3 regions of the Micromonospora sp. NPDC049257 genome follow, and region 3 is predicted to be linked to each of the others. Evidence: riboswitches for the same ligand, from Rfam matches in the RefSeq annotation. Region 3 holds a riboswitch; each other region holds the start of a gene.

Evidence for each region. A riboswitch is a leader RNA that binds a small molecule or an ion and turns the genes downstream of it on or off. The one in region 3 is predicted to bind cobalamin.
Region 1: linked by a shared signal. The riboswitch ahead of bluB (5,6-dimethylbenzimidazole synthase) and the one ahead of cobN (cobaltochelatase subunit CobN) in region 3 are both predicted to bind cobalamin.
Region 2: linked by a shared signal. The riboswitch ahead of AB0K25_RS16125 (ribonucleoside-diphosphate reductase subunit alpha) and the one ahead of cobN (cobaltochelatase subunit CobN) in region 3 are both predicted to bind cobalamin.

What each region holds. Positions count from the first base shown of each region.
Region 1 covers NZ_JBFAQU010000013.1:12,169-17,411, forward strand. Annotated here, with positions in the region: gene AB0K25_RS19585 (amino acid adenylation domain-containing protein) at 1-628, opposite strand, end outside; gene AB0K25_RS19590 (kelch repeat-containing protein) at 1,427-2,239, shown strand; gene AB0K25_RS19595 (hypothetical protein) at 2,277-2,462, shown strand; cobalamin riboswitch at 2,497-2,696, shown strand; gene bluB (5,6-dimethylbenzimidazole synthase) at 2,733-3,356, shown strand; gene AB0K25_RS19605 (hypothetical protein) at 3,796-4,230, shown strand; gene AB0K25_RS19610 (helix-turn-helix domain-containing protein) at 4,409-4,621, opposite strand; gene AB0K25_RS19615 (2Fe-2S iron-sulfur cluster-binding protein) at 4,610-5,243, shown strand, end outside.
Region 2 covers NZ_JBFAQU010000009.1:76,760-82,002, reverse strand. Annotated here, with positions in the region: gene AB0K25_RS16130 (ribonucleotide-diphosphate reductase subunit beta) at 1-407, opposite strand, end outside; gene AB0K25_RS16125 (ribonucleoside-diphosphate reductase subunit alpha) at 461-2,836, opposite strand; cobalamin riboswitch at 2,956-3,172, opposite strand; gene AB0K25_RS16120 (helix-turn-helix transcriptional regulator) at 3,201-4,088, opposite strand; gene AB0K25_RS16115 (oxidoreductase) at 4,217-5,119, shown strand; gene AB0K25_RS16110 (hypothetical protein) at 5,175-5,243, shown strand, end outside.
Region 3 covers NZ_JBFAQU010000012.1:78,523-83,765, forward strand. Annotated here, with positions in the region: gene cobN (cobaltochelatase subunit CobN) at 1-3,199, opposite strand, end outside; cobalamin riboswitch at 3,508-3,637, opposite strand; gene AB0K25_RS18990 (hypothetical protein) at 4,309-4,644, opposite strand; gene AB0K25_RS18995 (aldo/keto reductase) at 4,776-5,243, opposite strand, start outside.

The DNA.
Region 1 (5,243 bases), on a different contig from region 3:
TCCAGTAGGTGAGCTGCGCTTCGAAGGTGCCGTCTTCGAAGGCGACCCGCTGGGCCTTGACGAAATCGGCGTAGTCGGTGGCGGCCCGGCCGGCCGGGAGTTCGTGACCCTGCCGGATCGCCGCGTACGACCTGCGGATCTCGTCACTGATCAGGTTGATGGACCAGCCGTCACACACGATGTGGTGAATGACGATGGACAACAGGTGTCGTTCCGTTGCGACGCGGAACAGGCGGAACCTGTAGAGCGGGCCCACGGCCAGGTCGAACGGTGTCCGTGCCAGCGTGGTGGCCGCGTCGAGGGCACGTGTCTCCCGGAGTTCCCCCGCTGCGGTGGAGTCGTCGATCACGAGCGCCTGCTCCGGAGGAGCTGCGATGACCTGGTAGGGAACGCCGTCGTGCGCGTCGAAGCGCGCGCGGAGGATGTCGTGGTTCGCGACGACCCGGGTCATCGCGGTCTGTAGTGCCGAGTGATCCAGGTCGCCGTCGATCCGGTACAGCACGGCGACGTTGTACGTCGGTGTGCCGGGGGCGAGTTGGTCGAGGAACCACAACTGTTCCTGGGCGAACGACAGTGGCAGTTCAGCCGAATCCGTCGCGTGTGCCGAATTCACCAGGGCCTCGGTCACTACCTCTCCTTCCTACAGACACCCGCAATCTGTCGAAAAAGCGCAAACTCGTGTCGCGTAATCACGGAGATGTCAGTGCCCGGGAGCGAACCCGGCGCTGTTTCGCCACGGGGTGACCTACGGTGAATCAACTTGGACAGCATCATCGGTCGGTGCCGGATATTGCTTCGATCCATTGCCACAGCTAGCGACCAGAGTATGACCGACGGTAACATTAGCGATGGGGTGCGTCAATACGTATTGATGGCCGGCCGGGAGTTCGCCGGCGGGGTTGCGGCTGATTTGAGCTGGTCCGTATGGCTCATGGTCAGGTGTCCGTAGCGCTGTCCATCATGGTGAACCGTCCCGGTTTCGGCGCAGTCGGCGGTCACTGCGCGTGGCGGACGCCCGGAGGGCGGTGCACCACCAGGATCCCGCCGGGGAACGGGGGCGGACCTGGCCGACCGGACAGCCCCGCAACGTCACGCCGACGCGCCGTCCGGCGTGGTGGCCGGACCGTCCCGCGGGTGCCGACCCCCTCACCACGGGCGGCAGCCGGCAATCACGGCGTCGCGTTCCCCGCCCGACGCCGGCACCACCCACGGCGCACGTGAGGACAATTCCCTTCCGCATCGTGCGGACACGACCCCAAGTGGTGACCGGCGACAGCTTCCCGAGCGAACACACATTCAGCCACGACACCATTTTCACCCTCGGGGGAAATTGGCAGGTCCTTCGCGGCTGCCGCGTACGCCGGACTGCTAGCCTGCCGATCAGCGGAAACGCCCGTCGACCCAGCGCGAAGGGAGCATCCCAGTCGTGACGACAATTCGCATTCTTGGCCGCGCCGCACCATGGAGGACACTGTTCCTCGCCATTGCCGTCGCGGTGGCCCAACTGCCGGCACCCGTCGCCGGTGCCGCCGCCAGGGGCGACCGACCCGCCCTCCGTTGGCGGGCCGACGACGCGCTGTCGAGTTCCCGCTTCGCGCTGGCGGCGGCCACGGCGCCGGACGGGTCGATCTTCGCGATCGGGGGTGCCGACGCGGCTTCGGTCACCACGGTGGTGGAGGTCTACACGCCTCGGACGCGGCGGTGGAGGGCCGGTCCGTCGCTGCCCCGGCCCCGGTACCGCCATGCGGCGGCCACCGGCGGGGACGGGCGCGTCTACGCGATCGGTGGCAGCTCTCCCGGTGCCGAGGGAGCGTTCCTCAGCTCCGTGCTCGCCCTGACGCCGGGCGACGACCACTGGGTGCCCGTCGCGTCGATGCCCAGCGGACGGCAACTGCTCGCCGCGACGGCCGGCACCGACGGCCGGGTCTACGCCGTCGGCGGGGACCGTCGCGGCTCGCTGTCCACCCTGGAGGTCTACGAGCCGACGGTGGACCGGTGGACCACCGCGGCGTCGATGCCCACGCCGCGCTACGAGATGGGGGTGACCGGCGGACCAGACGGGCGGATCTACGCGATCGGCGGCTGCGGGGACGGCGTCCTGAACGTCCTCGACGTCGTCGAGGCGTACTCGCCCACCACCGACACCTGGGCGACTCTCGCGCCGCTTCCCAGCCGGCGGTGTCTGGTCGACGCCACGACCGGCCCGGACGGCCGGATCTATGCGACCAGGTGGCTGTGAACTGGTCACCGACCCTTCGGGAAGACCGGTCGACTGCGTGGACACCACCCGGGTGGACGCGTACTCACCCGACACCGGCACCTGGGCGACGGTCACCGGCACCACCACCGCCCATCGTGAAGGCGCGGCGGTCACCAGCGGCAGGAGGATCTTCGCGATCGGTGGGCACACCGCCGGGGTGGAGTCCGCGCGGGTGACCGCCCGCCGCCCGCCGGGGGCGTGACCGGCCTGCGTCACCGGCACGGGTTAGCATCGGCGGCGGCATGATCGTGCGAGGTGCCCCGCGGGTGCGGGGAGAATCGGGAAGCCGGTGTGATTCCGGCACGGGCCCGCCGCGGTGACCGGGGAGCGACCGTCCAGGCGCGAGGAGCGCAGCCACTGGCCGTACGGCTGGGAAGGCGGACGGGTTGGCGTCGATCCGGGAGTCCGAAGACCGGCCTCGCGTCGACCGCCCGCCCGTCCGGGGTGGGCCGAGCGCAGCGGGAGCCTGCCTGTGGAACTCTACGACGCCATCCACCGCCGCCGGGACGTCCGGGCCCAGTTCACCGGGGAACCGGTGCCGGACGGCGCCCTGCACCGGATCCTGGACGCCGCGCACGCCGCACCCAGCGTCGGCTACTCACAGCCGTGGGACTTCGTCCTGGTCCGGGACCCTGCCATCCGTCGTCGGTTCCACCGGCACGTGCAGGCCGAGCGGGCGACGTTCGCCGCCACCCTGGACGGCGCGGCGGCCGAACGGTTCGCGGGCATCAAGATCGACGGGGTGTTGGAGTCGACGCTGTCGGTCGTCGTCACGTACGACCCGCAGCGTGGGGGCCCGGCCGTGCTCGGGCGGCACGCCATCGCCGACGCCGGTCTCTACTCGGTCTGCCTGGCCATCCAGAATCTCTGGCTCGCCGCCACCGCCGAAGGGCTGGGCGTCGGGTGGGTCTCCTTCTACCGGGAGTCGTTCCTGGCCGGGCTGCTGGGCGCACCGGCCGGCATCCGGCCGGTGGCCTGGCTCTGCGTCGGGCCGGTCACCCACCTGGAGTCCGTGCCCGACCTGGAACGGCACGGGTGGCGTCGACGCCGACCTCTCGCCGAGGCGATCCACCACGACCGTTGGTTGCACAGCTGAATCCCCATTTTCCATTGTGGATGACAGCGCGCCTCGTCGCTGCAACACTGTTTTCGGTCGATCCCCCGCCGACTTCCTGAGTGCCCACTGATGGATTTTGACAGCGATGGGACAGCCATTGGATCTGCACAGGGTAGTAATCAGCCATCCTGAATCCTGCCCGAGACAGGTTGACTTCATTGGTACCGACGACCGGCACGGCGCCGCCGCTGCACCGGCGGCCTTCCCCGCCGGACTTCGCTTCGGGGTTCACCGGTGACGCGAGGCGGTCGTTGTCGCCGCGGGTCACGGCGACCGGTGGCAGCTCACGGAGAAACCAGCCCCGAGCGCCCGCCTGACTGCGGTCGGATGTCCCCCGGGCCGACGAACACAGCCTCGACGAGCGCGCTGAGTACGCCGACTCATGCCTGGTCGGGTCGGACCGTCCACGCTGAACCGCGTGACTTCTGAGGCGGCCGGTGCACGTCGGTGGGGTGGCCCGATCGTGGGGCTCCTGGTCCTGGTCTGGATCGGCGGGCTGATCGCGGCAGCCGTGTGGTGGCTGAGCATCGGCTTGGCGCAGTGGAACGCCAACTACGACGGCCGGCCCGACGAACTGGTGGGCCTCGGACGCCAGGCGAGCCTGGCCCTACTGGTCGCCGCGTTGGTGGCGATCGCCGGCCCGGCAGTCATCGCGCTCGTCGCGTACCGGCTGCGGCTGGTCCGAACCGCGATCGTCTTCCTGGTGCTGACCGTCGTGATCGCCGTGCCCGCCCTACCGTTCGCCGCATCCGTCGGGCGGGGTCTCACTCCGGTGCCGGCAGACACGACGCCCGGCCCGCCAGGGCACTGCGTGGAACTCAGCGGCGGCGACAACCGCTGCCCGGGCGGCTGACGGGAGCGGGAGCAGCAGGGTGTGCCGGGATGACCGGGCAGGCGGCCCACCCGGAAACGACGGAAGGACCGGGGTGGTGCTGGCTTCCATCCGTCGAGGTGCCGGCCTGGCGTCGACCTGTCGGGATTACGCGGGTCTCGACCATCACCCCGTGACAGGATCCGCCCGCCCTCCTTGCCTACTGGTCGTGACGGGCCTTGACCGCAGCCGTACGCAGCGCATCGATCGCACCCATGTTCAGCTCGGCCCAGCGTTTGAGCTCGCGCAACGGACCGACGAGCGTGTCGCCGAGCGCTGTCAACGAGTAGTGCACGGCGGGCGGACTCGTGGGTTCCACCCGGCGGCGGGCGAGGCCGTCGCCTTCGAGTTGACGCAGGGTGTGGGTGAGCATCTTCTGGGACACACCCGGCATGCGGCGGCGCAGCGCGGCACGAGCCGGACGACGTTCGTCGGTGGCGTCGCCGGGTTCGCCCACGTCCAGTCCCCCACGCGGATCTCGTTCGCCCTCCCCGAGGCCGACGCCTCCCCCGGGCCGACGTCGATGTTCTTCCTGCTGCCTGGAGTCGGCGAGGTCCTGCGTGTCAACGGCACGGTCACCTCCCAGCGGCGAGCACGGACCACGGTGGTGATCAGGCAGGCGTGGGTCCACTGCGCGCAGGCCATCCTCCGGTCCGGCCTGTGGCAGCCACCCACCCAGCAGACCGCGTCGGCCCCGCAGATCGCCCTCGACGAGCCGCTGGGGGCACCCGGTGTGGCCGAGTTCCTCGCCGCAGCGCCGTTCCTCGCACTGTCGAGCTGGGACACCGAGGGTGGCAGCGACACCAGTCCCCGAGGCGATCGGGGAACGGTGGTCCGGATCCTCGACGGTCGGACGCTCGTGCTCCCGGACCGCAGGGGCAACAAACGCGCCGACACGCTACACAACCTGCTGCAGGATGAGCGGCTCGCCTTCGCCGCGCTCGTGCCCGGCCGCAGCGGGGTGCTGCACGTACGCGGGCGCGGCGTGGTAACCG
Region 2 (5,243 bases), on a different contig from region 3:
CAGCGGAAGCAGAACTCGGCCTTGCGCCGGATCGACGGGATGTTCTCGATCGCGGCGAACGCGGCGAACCGCTCCTGCTCGTCGGGGACGTACGTGTCGAGCAGGTTCAGGTAGAACTGCACGTGCACGGCTTCCTCGAACAGCTGCCGGGACAGGTAGAGCCGGCCTTCGGGAGAGTTGACGTGCTGGTAGAGGTTGAGCACCAGGTTGTTGGCGACGATCGTGTCACCGGTGGCGAAGAACGCCACCAACCGGGACACCAGGTGCCGCTCGGCCGGGGACAGCCGCTCCAGGTCGGCCAGGTCGGAGTGCAGGTCGACCTCCTCCACCGTCCAGGTGTTGCGGATGGCGTCTTTGAACCGGTCGAAGAAGTGCGGGTAGCGCATCGGCCGCAGGGTGAGGTCCATGCCGGGGTCGAGCAGCAGCTGCCGCCCGGCGGTGCGGGGTTCGTCGACGGTGGTCACTGGCACGCCTCGCAGCTCTCGGGGTTCTCCAGGGAACAGGCCAACGCCTCGGCGTCGGCCGCCACGACCGGGGCGACGGTGACGGTGGCCTGCTGGATCCGGGTCGCCGGACGCGACCGCAGGTAGTAGGTGGTCTTCAGCCCGGACTTCCAGGCGTACAGGTACATCGAGGACAACTTGCCGATGGTCGGCGCGCTGAGGAACAGGTTCAGCGACTGCGACTGGTCGATGTACGGCGCCCGCGCGGCGGCCAGGTCGATCAGCGCCCGCTGCGGCAGCTCCCACGCGGTCCGGAACAACTCCCGCACCTCGACGGGCAGGTCGACGATGCCCTGCACCGAACCCTCGGCCCGCTTGATCTGGTCGCGGATCTCCGACGTCCACAGGCCGCGCGCCTTCAGCTCGCGTACCAGATAGGTGTTGATCTGGAGGAACTCCCCGGACATGGTCTCCCGCTTGAACAGGTTGGACACCTGCGGCTCGATGCACTCGTAACAGCCGGCGATCGACGCGATCGTGGCGGTCGGGGCGATCGCCACGAGCAGCGAGTTGCGCAGGCCGTGCGCCGCGATCCGGGTGCGCAGCGCCGCCCACCGCGCGGCCTGGGTGGGCTCGACCCCCCACAGGTCCGGGTGCAGGTCACCCCGGGCCGCCCTGGTCTGCGGGTACGCCGGGTGCGCGCCGAACCGTTCGGCCAGGCCGGCCGAGGTCTCCAGGGCGGTCAGGAAGATCTCCTCCTGGACCCGGGTGGACAACTCCCGGGCCCCGGCCGAGTCGAACGGCAGCCGCAGCGCGAACAACGCGTCCTGCAAACCCATCAGCCCCAGCCCGACGGGCCGCCAGCGCGGGTTCGACGCCGCCGCCTGCTCGGCCGGGTAGTAGTTGATGTCGATCACCCGGTCCAGGAACACCACCGCCGTCCGGACCGTTGCGCGCAGCTTGTCCCAGTCGACGCCGTCGCCGGTGAGGTGCGCGCCGAGGTTGACCGAGCCGAGGTTGCACACCGCCGTCTCGGTGTCGCTGTTGACCTCCAGGATCTCGGTGCACAGGTTGGACAGGTGGATCGTGTTGCCCGGCACGCCGGTCTGGTTGGACAGCCGGTTCGACGGGTCCTTGAACGTCATCCACCCGTTGCCGGTCTGCGCCAGGGTGCGCATCATCCGCCCGTACAGGTCCCGGGCCTTCACCGTGCGGACCGCCTTCTTCTCCGCGACCCGGTACGCGGCGTCGAACTCCTCGCCGTACAGGTCGGGCAGCTCGGGGGCGTCCGACGGGTCGATCAGCGACCAGTCGCCGTCGGCCTCGACCCGGCGCATGAACTCGTCGGGGATCCAGTTGGCGAGGTTGAGATTGTGGGTACGCCGGGCCTCCTCACCGGTGTTGTCCCGCAACTCCAGGAACTCCTCGACGTCCGGGTGCCAGGGTTCCAGGTAGACGCAGGCGGCGCCCTTGCGCCGGCCGCCCTGGTTGACCGCCGCCACCCCGGCGTCGAGGGTCTTCAGGAACGGCACGATCCCGTTGGACCGGCCGTTGGTGCCCCGGATCAGCGCGCCCCGGCCCCGCACCCGCGTGAAGGAGATGCCGATGCCGCCGGAGAACTTCGACAGCTTCGCCACCTGGTGGTAGCGCTCGTAGATCGAGTCCAGCTCGTCGCGCGGCGAGTCGACCAGGAAACACGACGACATCTGGGTGTGCCGGGTGCCCGAGTTGAACAACGTCGGGGAGCTCGGCAGGTAGGCAAGCGACGACATCAGCCGGTAGAACCCGACCGCCTCGTCGGGCGTGGTGGACAGCCCGCAGGCCACCCGCAGCAGCCAGAACTGCGGGGTCTCCACCACCAGCCGCGACTGTGGGTGCCGCAGCAGGTAGCGGTCGGCCACCGTCCGCAGCCCGAAATACTCGAACCGCAGGTCACCGGCCGGGTCGACGGCGTCGTCGAGCTGCCGGGCGTGCCGGGCCACGAATGCCGCCGTGTCGTCGGCGATCAGGCCGAGGCCGTGGGCGTACCGGATGGACTGGCTGAAGCTCTCCACCGCCTGCCCGCGGACCTCCTCGTCCACGTACGCGGCCAGCAGCCGGGCCGCCAGCCGGGAGTACTGCGGCTCCGTGCCGATCAGCTCCGCCGCCGTCTGGATCGACAGCTTGTCCAGCTCGGCCGTGGTCGCCCCGTCGTAGAGGCCGCTGATCGTCCTGGTGGCCACCCGCAGCGGATCGACCTCGTCCAGGTCGGTGGCCCACCGGGCGACGGCCGTGACGATCCGGTTGACGTCGACCGGCTCGGTGTCGCCGTCGCGCTTGCGTACCCGCATCGCCGGCCGGCGTGACTCCGCGCCGTCGACCTCGGACGGTGGGCGCTCCGCTACGTTCGTCATGACCTCTCCTCGCTGTCACCGATGGCCATCGGACGCGGGAGAACGCCAACGGGCACGGCACGACGGCCGGCCCGGGTGCTGGCGTCGGTCGTCCCGCGCGACCTCCGACCGCCGCGCGCAGCAGCGCACGGCGCACTGGCAGGTCTTCGGACTCGCGGGCGTGACCGGGGTCGCCGGTCGCCTACTGGCCGTCGCTTCCCAGACCTGGCGGTCCAGTGCTCGATGACGGCGGTCGTTCCCACTTACCGCTGCGGGGCAGTCCCGGATTTCCACCGGGTTCCCTGTTGCCTCGACCGGACCACCGGGCCCGGTCGAACCAGCTGCGTGGCACACCATATATGGCGTGGATGGGGGAGAGGCAACACTAGATGTCGCGTCGGCGTGTCAGATAACTCTCCTCCGACCGGTCGGTGGCCCGCAGTGACGCCAGCAGCCGCAGGGCGTCCGCGTCGGCGCTGCCGGGCTCGGCGGTGAAGACCAGCAGGACCGGGCCGGGGTTGCCGGGCAGCGGGTAGGTGTCCCAGTCCAGGACGATGTCACCGACCCCGGGGACCTGGAAGGTCTTGGTGCCGCTGACCGACCCGCGCACGTCGTGCCGCGACCACAGCCGCCGGAACTCGGCGCTGCGGATGCTCAGCTCACCGACGATCGCGGTGGCCCGGGGATGGGTGGGGTCGGTGGCGACGGCGGCACGCATCATGCCGATGTAGTCCAGTGCCTGCTGCTCCCAGGACGCGCAGCGCCGCACCGGGGACGCCGCCTCGTCGAACATCAGCAGCAGCATGTTGAGCCGGCCCGGCGGGAGGTCCGCCGGATCGCCGAGCAGCGCCACCGCCCACCGGTTCCAGGCGAGCAGGTCCAGGTGGCGGCCGAGCACCACCGCCGGGGTGTCCAGCACCCGCAGCAGCCGTCGGGTGCTCTCCGGCACCCGCTCCGGGCCGTGGTCCACCCGGGCCGGTACCGGCCGGCGGGCGGCGCGGGCCAGGGTGAACAGGTGCCGGCGTTCCTCGTCGTCGAGGGCGAGCGCGGCGGCGAGCGCGTCCAGCACGTGGTCGGACGGGCGGACCTCCCGGCCCTGCTCCATCCGCTGGTAGTAGTCGGTGCTCAACCCGGCCAGCAGCGCCAGCTCCTCGCGGCGCAGCCCGGTGACCCGGCGTCGCCCGCCCGGCTCCAGGCCGACGTCGCGGGGGTGCAGCCGGCCGCGTCGGGCGCGCAGGAAGTCACCGAGTTCGCGGGCGTACGGATGGGTCATGGGGCCAGTGTGACGCGGCCCGGACCGGGGTGGGTAGGACTGCGGGACCTAGGCGACCGGGGACGACCGAGCCCGGCCGGGTGGCCCCTAACGTCGGCGTCCCCACCCCGACCGCTCAGGAGCAGCAGATGACCTGGACCGCCGACCACATCCCCGACCAGCACGGCCGTACCGCCGTGGTGACCGGCGCGAACTCGGGCCTCGGCCTGGTCACCGCCACCGCGCTGGCCCACCGTGGTGCGCACGTCGTGCTCGCCGTCCGCGACACCGCCGCCGGCCGGCAGGCCGGCAGGCGCATCGGCGGGAACGTCGAGGTACGTGAGCTGGACCTCGCCTCCCTCGCCTCGGTCCGGGCGTTCGCGGCGGGACTGGCCGCCGCCCATCCGAGGATCGACCTGCTGGTCAACAACGCCGGTGCGGTGCTGCTCGGCCCGCGCCGCACCAGTGTCGACGGCCACGAGCTGCACCTCGCCACCAACCTGCTGGGCCACTTCGCGCTGACCGGTCTGCTGCTGGACAACCTGGCCGCCGCGCGGGCGGCCCGGGTGGTCCACCTCAGCTCGATCACCCACCGCAACGCACACCTGGACTTCGCCGACCTGATGGGCGAGCGCGGCTACCGGGGCGCCGCCGCGTACGGCCGGTCCAAGCTCGCCACCACCGTCTTCGGCGTCGAGCTGGACCGGCGGCTGCGCGCCGCCGGAGCACCGGTGCTCAGCGTGCTGGCCCATCCCGGTGTCACCCGCACCAACCTGACCCCCCGGGCCATGGCCCACCGGGGCCGGCGTGGCCGGGTGGTCGCCTGGCTCGGCCTGCTGGCCACCCAGCCGGTGGAGTGGGGTGCGCTGCCCCAGCTGCGCGCCGCCACCGACCCGGCGGTCCGGGGCGGCCAGTTCTTCGGCCCGGCCCGGCTCTTCCAGACCTGGGGTCCGGTCACCGAGGTGCGGGCCAGCCCGGAGGCCACCGATCCCGCTGTCGGCCGGCGGCTGTGGACGGCGGCCGAGGAACTGACCGGCGTGAGCTATCTCTGACGCAGGGTCGCACTAGCATGGCTGCGGTCGGTGACGGTGGCGGAGACGAGGCGACATGGGATGGCTCGGGCGGGTGCTGGGCGGCGGGGGCCGGCAGGTCCAGGAGGATCCGGTCCGGCAGGCG
Region 3 (5,243 bases):
GTTCCATGTCGGCCCGCGCCTCCCGCCCGTCCAGGCCCCGGCCGTAGGCGTAGCCACCCCAGACGGCGTACACCTCGGCCAGGTCGGCGTCGGTGCGCCAGTTCCGGGCGTCGATCAGCGGCAGCAGCCCCGCCCCGTACGCCCCGGGCTTGGAGCCGAAGATCCGGGCGGTGGCCCGCCGCTCGTCGCCGTGGGTGGCGAGGTCGGCGGCCACGTGCGCGCGCAGGTAGTTGTCCCCGGCCGGCTCGTCGAGGGCGGCGACCAGCCGTACCGCGTCGTCGAGGAGGGCGACGACGTGCGGGAACGCGTCCCGGAAGAAGCCCGAGATGCGGACCGTGACGTCGACCCGGGGCCGGCCCAGTTCCGCCACCGGCACCACCTCGACGCCGGTGACCCGCCGCGACCGGTCGTCCCACACCGGCCGGCAGCCGAGCAGGGCCAGCACCTCGGCGATGTCGTCACCCTGGGTACGCATGGCGCTGGTGCCCCACACGGTCAGCCCGACCGACCGCGGGTACTCGCCGGTGTCGGCGAGGTAGCGGGCGAGTAGCGAGTCGGCCAGCGCGACCCCGACGTCCCAGGCGTTGCGGCTGGGGATCGCCTTCGGGTCGACGGAGTAGAAGTTGCGGCCCGTGGGCAGCACGTTGACCAGCCCCCGGGTGGGCGACCCGGACGGACCGGGGGGCACGAACCGGCCGTCGAGCGCGCCGAGGGTGTGGGTGATCTCGTCGGTGGTGCGGTCCAGCCGGGGCACCACCTCGCGGGCGGCGAACCGCAGCACCTCGGCGGCGTCGGGGCAGGACCCACCGGTCACCTCGGTGACCACCTCGTCGACCCGGGCGGGGTCCCAACCGAGGGTCTCCATGCCGAGGACGAGCCGCCGGGCCAGCCCTTCGATCAGGTCCACCGCGTCGGCGGCGGTGACCGACGGCCCGTCGACGACGTCGGTCAGCGCCGCCGGCACCGCCACCCGCGCCCCGGGCTCGGCGAGCAGCGCCTGCTCGTCGAGGTCGTAGCTGGCGGCGAGGGCCTGACGCAGGCCGGGCAGGGCCTGGGCGCCGCCCCACACCTGGGGGGCGCGCAGCACGGCGAGGACGAGGTTCACCCGGGGCTCACCGGTGGGCACCTCGGCCAGGATGTGCAGCCCGTCGCGGATCTGCACGTCCTTGACCTCGCACAGGTAACCGTCGAGGTGCAGCACGAAGTCGTCGAAGTCGTCGGCGTCGGGCATCGCCTCGGTGTGCAGGTCGTGGTGCAGTTCGGCGACGCGCACCAGCTCCCAGATCTGCCCCCGGACCACCGGCACCTTCGCCGGGTCGAGGGCCTGCACGGTGGCGTACTCGTCCAGCAGTTGTTCGAGTTTCGCCAGGTCGCCGTAGGTCTCGGCGCGGGCCATCGGGGGCACCAGGTGGTCGACGACGACGGCGTGCGCCCGCCGCTTGGCCTGGGTGCCCTCGCCGGGGTCGTTGACGATGAACGGGTAGACCAGCGGCAGGTCGCCGAGGACGGCGTCGGGGGCGCAGTCGGCGGCCAGGCCGAGGCCCTTGCCGGGCAGCCATTCCAGGGTGCCGTGTTTGCCGAGGTGCACCACCGCGTCGGCACCGAACCCGCCGTCGGCGACCGGCGCGGCCAACCACCGGTACGCGGCGAGGTAGTGGTGGCTGGGTGGCAGGTCGGGGTCGTGGTAGATGGCGATCGGGTTCTCACCGAAGCCGCGCGGCGGCTGGATCAGCAGGGTGACGTTGCCGAACCGCAGCCCGGCCAGGACGATGTCACCGTCGTCGGTGTAGAGCTGGCCGGGTGGCTCACCCCAGTGTTCCCGCATCCGGTCCCGCAGGTCGGCCGGCACCTGGTCGAACCAGCGCCGGTAGGTCTCCCCCGGCACCCGGGCCTCGGCGGCGGACAACTGTTGCGGGGTGAGCCACTCGACGTCGTGACCACCGGCGGCGATCAGTGCGTGGATCAGGGCGTCCCCGTCGGTGGGCGGGGGCGCGTCACCGAGGTGGTATCCGGCGGCGGCGAGGGCGGCGAGCAGGCGTACCGCCGAGGCGGGGGTGTCCAGGCCGACGGCGTTGCCGACCCGGGAGTGCTTCGTCGGGTAGGAGCTGAGCACGATCGCCAGCCGCCTGTCGGCGGGGGGCAGGTGCCGCAGCCGGGCCTGTCGGACGGCGATCCCGGCGACCCGGGCGGCCCGCTCGGCGTCGGCGGCGTAGACCGACAGCCCGTCGGCGTCGATGCGTTTGAACGAGAACGGCACGGTGACGATCCGGCCGTCGAACTCGGGGATCGCCACCTGCATCGCCGCGTCCAACGGGGACAGTCCGGCGTCGCTGCCGGCCCACTGGTCCCGGGTGCTGGTGAGGCAGAGCGCCTGGATCACCGGCACGTCGAGGGCGGCGAGCGCGCCGACGTCCCAGGCGTCCTCGTCGCCGCCACCGGAGGCGTCGGCGGCGACCGTCCCCCCGGCGGCGAGGACGGTGACGACGAGCGCGTCGCAGCGGGCGAAGAGGTCCAGCGGCCCGGCACCGGGGGTGAGCCCGCGCAGCGATCCGCAGTAGATCGGCAGCGGGTTCCCCCCGGCCGCGTCGACCGCGTCGGCCAGGGTGTGCACGAAGTCGGTGTTGCCGGCCAGCGCGTGCGCCCGGTAGAACACGATGCCCACCGTGGGCCGCCCGTCGCCGTCCGCCCGCCGCCCGTCCGGCCCGGCCGCCGGTTCCGCCGGGTCGATCGGGTCGACCGGGGCGGTCGGGTCGACCGGGGCGGTCGGGGGTCGACGGTCGAGAATGCCGTACGGCGGGGTGGGGGTGGGCGGGTCGAAGCCCTCACCGGTGAGCAGGACCGTGTCGGACAGGAACCGGGCCAGCTGGGCGAGGTTTGCCGCACCCCCCTCGACCAGGTAGGACAGGGCTTCGGTGGCCACCCCGGAGGTCACCGTGGAGGCCGCCATCAGCTCCGCGTCGGGCACCGCCTCGCCGCCGAGCACGATCGTGGGGACGCCGGAGCCGAGCACCGCCGCGAGGCCGTCCGGCCACGCCTGCCGACCACCGAGCAGCCGTACGACGGCCAGGTCGACCCCGTCGAGCAGGGCCGGCACCGCGTCCACGTCGACCCGGGTGGGGTTGGCGAGCCGGTAGTCGGCGGCGCTGGCCCGGGCGGCGAGCAGATCGGTGTCGGCGGTGGACAGCAGCAGGATGCGCACGTTCGGCTCCGGAGAGTGACGTCCGGCTCGACCACAGGGCCGGGCCGAGCGGGGCGGGAGGGACGCCGGTCAGCGGCGGCGGAGGTACGACGCACCCGCCTGCGGCGGGGTACCCGGACCGGCCGTCAGCGGTACGTGGCAGGCCGACCGCCCCGGCGGCGGCCGGCGACGGTGGGAGAGGTGGGAGCACGCGGCGGCGCGGGCTCGACGGTGATGCAGAAATCACCGACCGTGATGGGGTCGGCAGTGACGCTGTGCGTCATCGGGTCCTCCTCGGGTGTCCACGCCCTGGGGTTCTCCGACGGCCGAAGTATCCTGGCTCCCGGATCGACGCTCACCCCCGGCCTTCCAACCGTGCACGCACGGTCGTGACTCACGAGGGGGGATCGCTCCCCGGTGACAGTGGCGGGACCGCGTCGGAATCGCACCGACTTCCTTCACTGCCGTCAGGCCGCGAATGCTGCCATACTCCTCACCCCGAGGTCAACGGTGGCCACCGGCCCCGCGACGGCACCGATCGACCCCTGTGGCGAGGCCGGCAGCCGCCCGCCCCGCGCATCCCACGGGTGGGTCCGGCCCCGCCCGACGGCCGACCCGCAGCCGCCCCGTGCGGCGCACCCGCAGATCCTCCGAGGCGACCCGCAACCCGCCTGAGGGAGGTCCGCCGGCCGCCACCAGCCGGTGCGGAGCCGATCGAGGCACCCATCCCGGGACCGACCGTCCCGGGACCGACCGTCCCGGGACCGACCGTCCCGGGACCGACCGTCCCGGGACCGACCGTCCCGGGACCGACCGTCCCGGGGCCGACCGTCCCTGGCGGTCGGAACACCTCTCTCGCACCCTGTCGAGCTGATGACGTCAACGACTCGGGGTCGGCACGGTCCGACCCGACCGGACGGGCGTCGGGCCGGGCCGTCCCACCCGGGGGGACCGATCCGTCACCGTCATCAGCTCGAAAGGGCCCGCGACGACATACCCACACACCCCTGGCCCGCAGCCGCCGGCGCGGCCAACGGCCGCGCCCACCACCACGGCCGCACCCCACGGCCCGCCCCCACAGACACCCACCCCGCAGACCCCTGGCCACCCTCTACGCAGCGGCTGAGGGGTCAGCGGAGGCGACGCTCGGGGTGGGTCCGGTTCCAGGCCCGCATCCGCTCCGGGTATCCGGTCTTCGCCGCCTCGTAGAGGGGCACCGCGTGCCGGTGGGCCAGCTTCGCCGCCGTACGTGGGGAGCCGGTGCGGCGGCGGATCCACTCCCCGTCGTGCGCGATCGCCACCACTGTGGTGTCGGTGGCGGTCGTCTCGGGTTCGAGATAGAACTCCACCCCCCGGTGGGCGGCCACGAAGTCCGCCAACGCGGTCAGGTCGTCCCGGGTGGCCTCCCGATCGAGCTTGGTCGGGATGCCCTCGTCAGCCCGGGTCCGTCGGCTGAACCAGCCCATCTGCCCGTCCTCTCCTCGGCGTCCCTCCAGTGGAACACCCCTGCCTGGCAGGGCGCTGCGAGCCCGGTGACAACCGGCTGGACGGGGCAGACCTCGACGCCCCCGGGCGTACGCGCCACGCCCGGGACCGTTCAGCCCAGGGCGGCCAGCTCGTCGGGGGTGAGTCGCAGCGCGGCGGCTGCGACGTTCTCGGCGAGGTGGGCCGGGTCACCGGTACCGGGGATGGCCAGCACGTGCGGGCCCTGGTGCAGCGTCCAGGCGAGGCGTACCTGCTGCGGGGTGGCGTCGTGGGCGCGGGCGACGGCGCGTACGGCCGCGTCGTGGTCGGTACGTGCCCCGCCTTCGCGGTTGACGCCGGTCAGGGAGAAGAACGGCACGTAGGCGATCCCCCGGGCACCGCACTCGCGGACCATGGCGTCCTGGTCGCCGCGGTTGTCCAGGGCGTAGTTGTTCTGCACGCAGACCACCGGGGCGATGGTCTGCGCCTCGTCGAGGTGGTCGACGCGGACGTTGGACAGGCCCAGGTGCCGGATCAGACCGGCGTCGCGCAGCTCGGCCAGCGCACCGAAGCGTTCGGCCACGGAGTCCGGCGCGGGCCG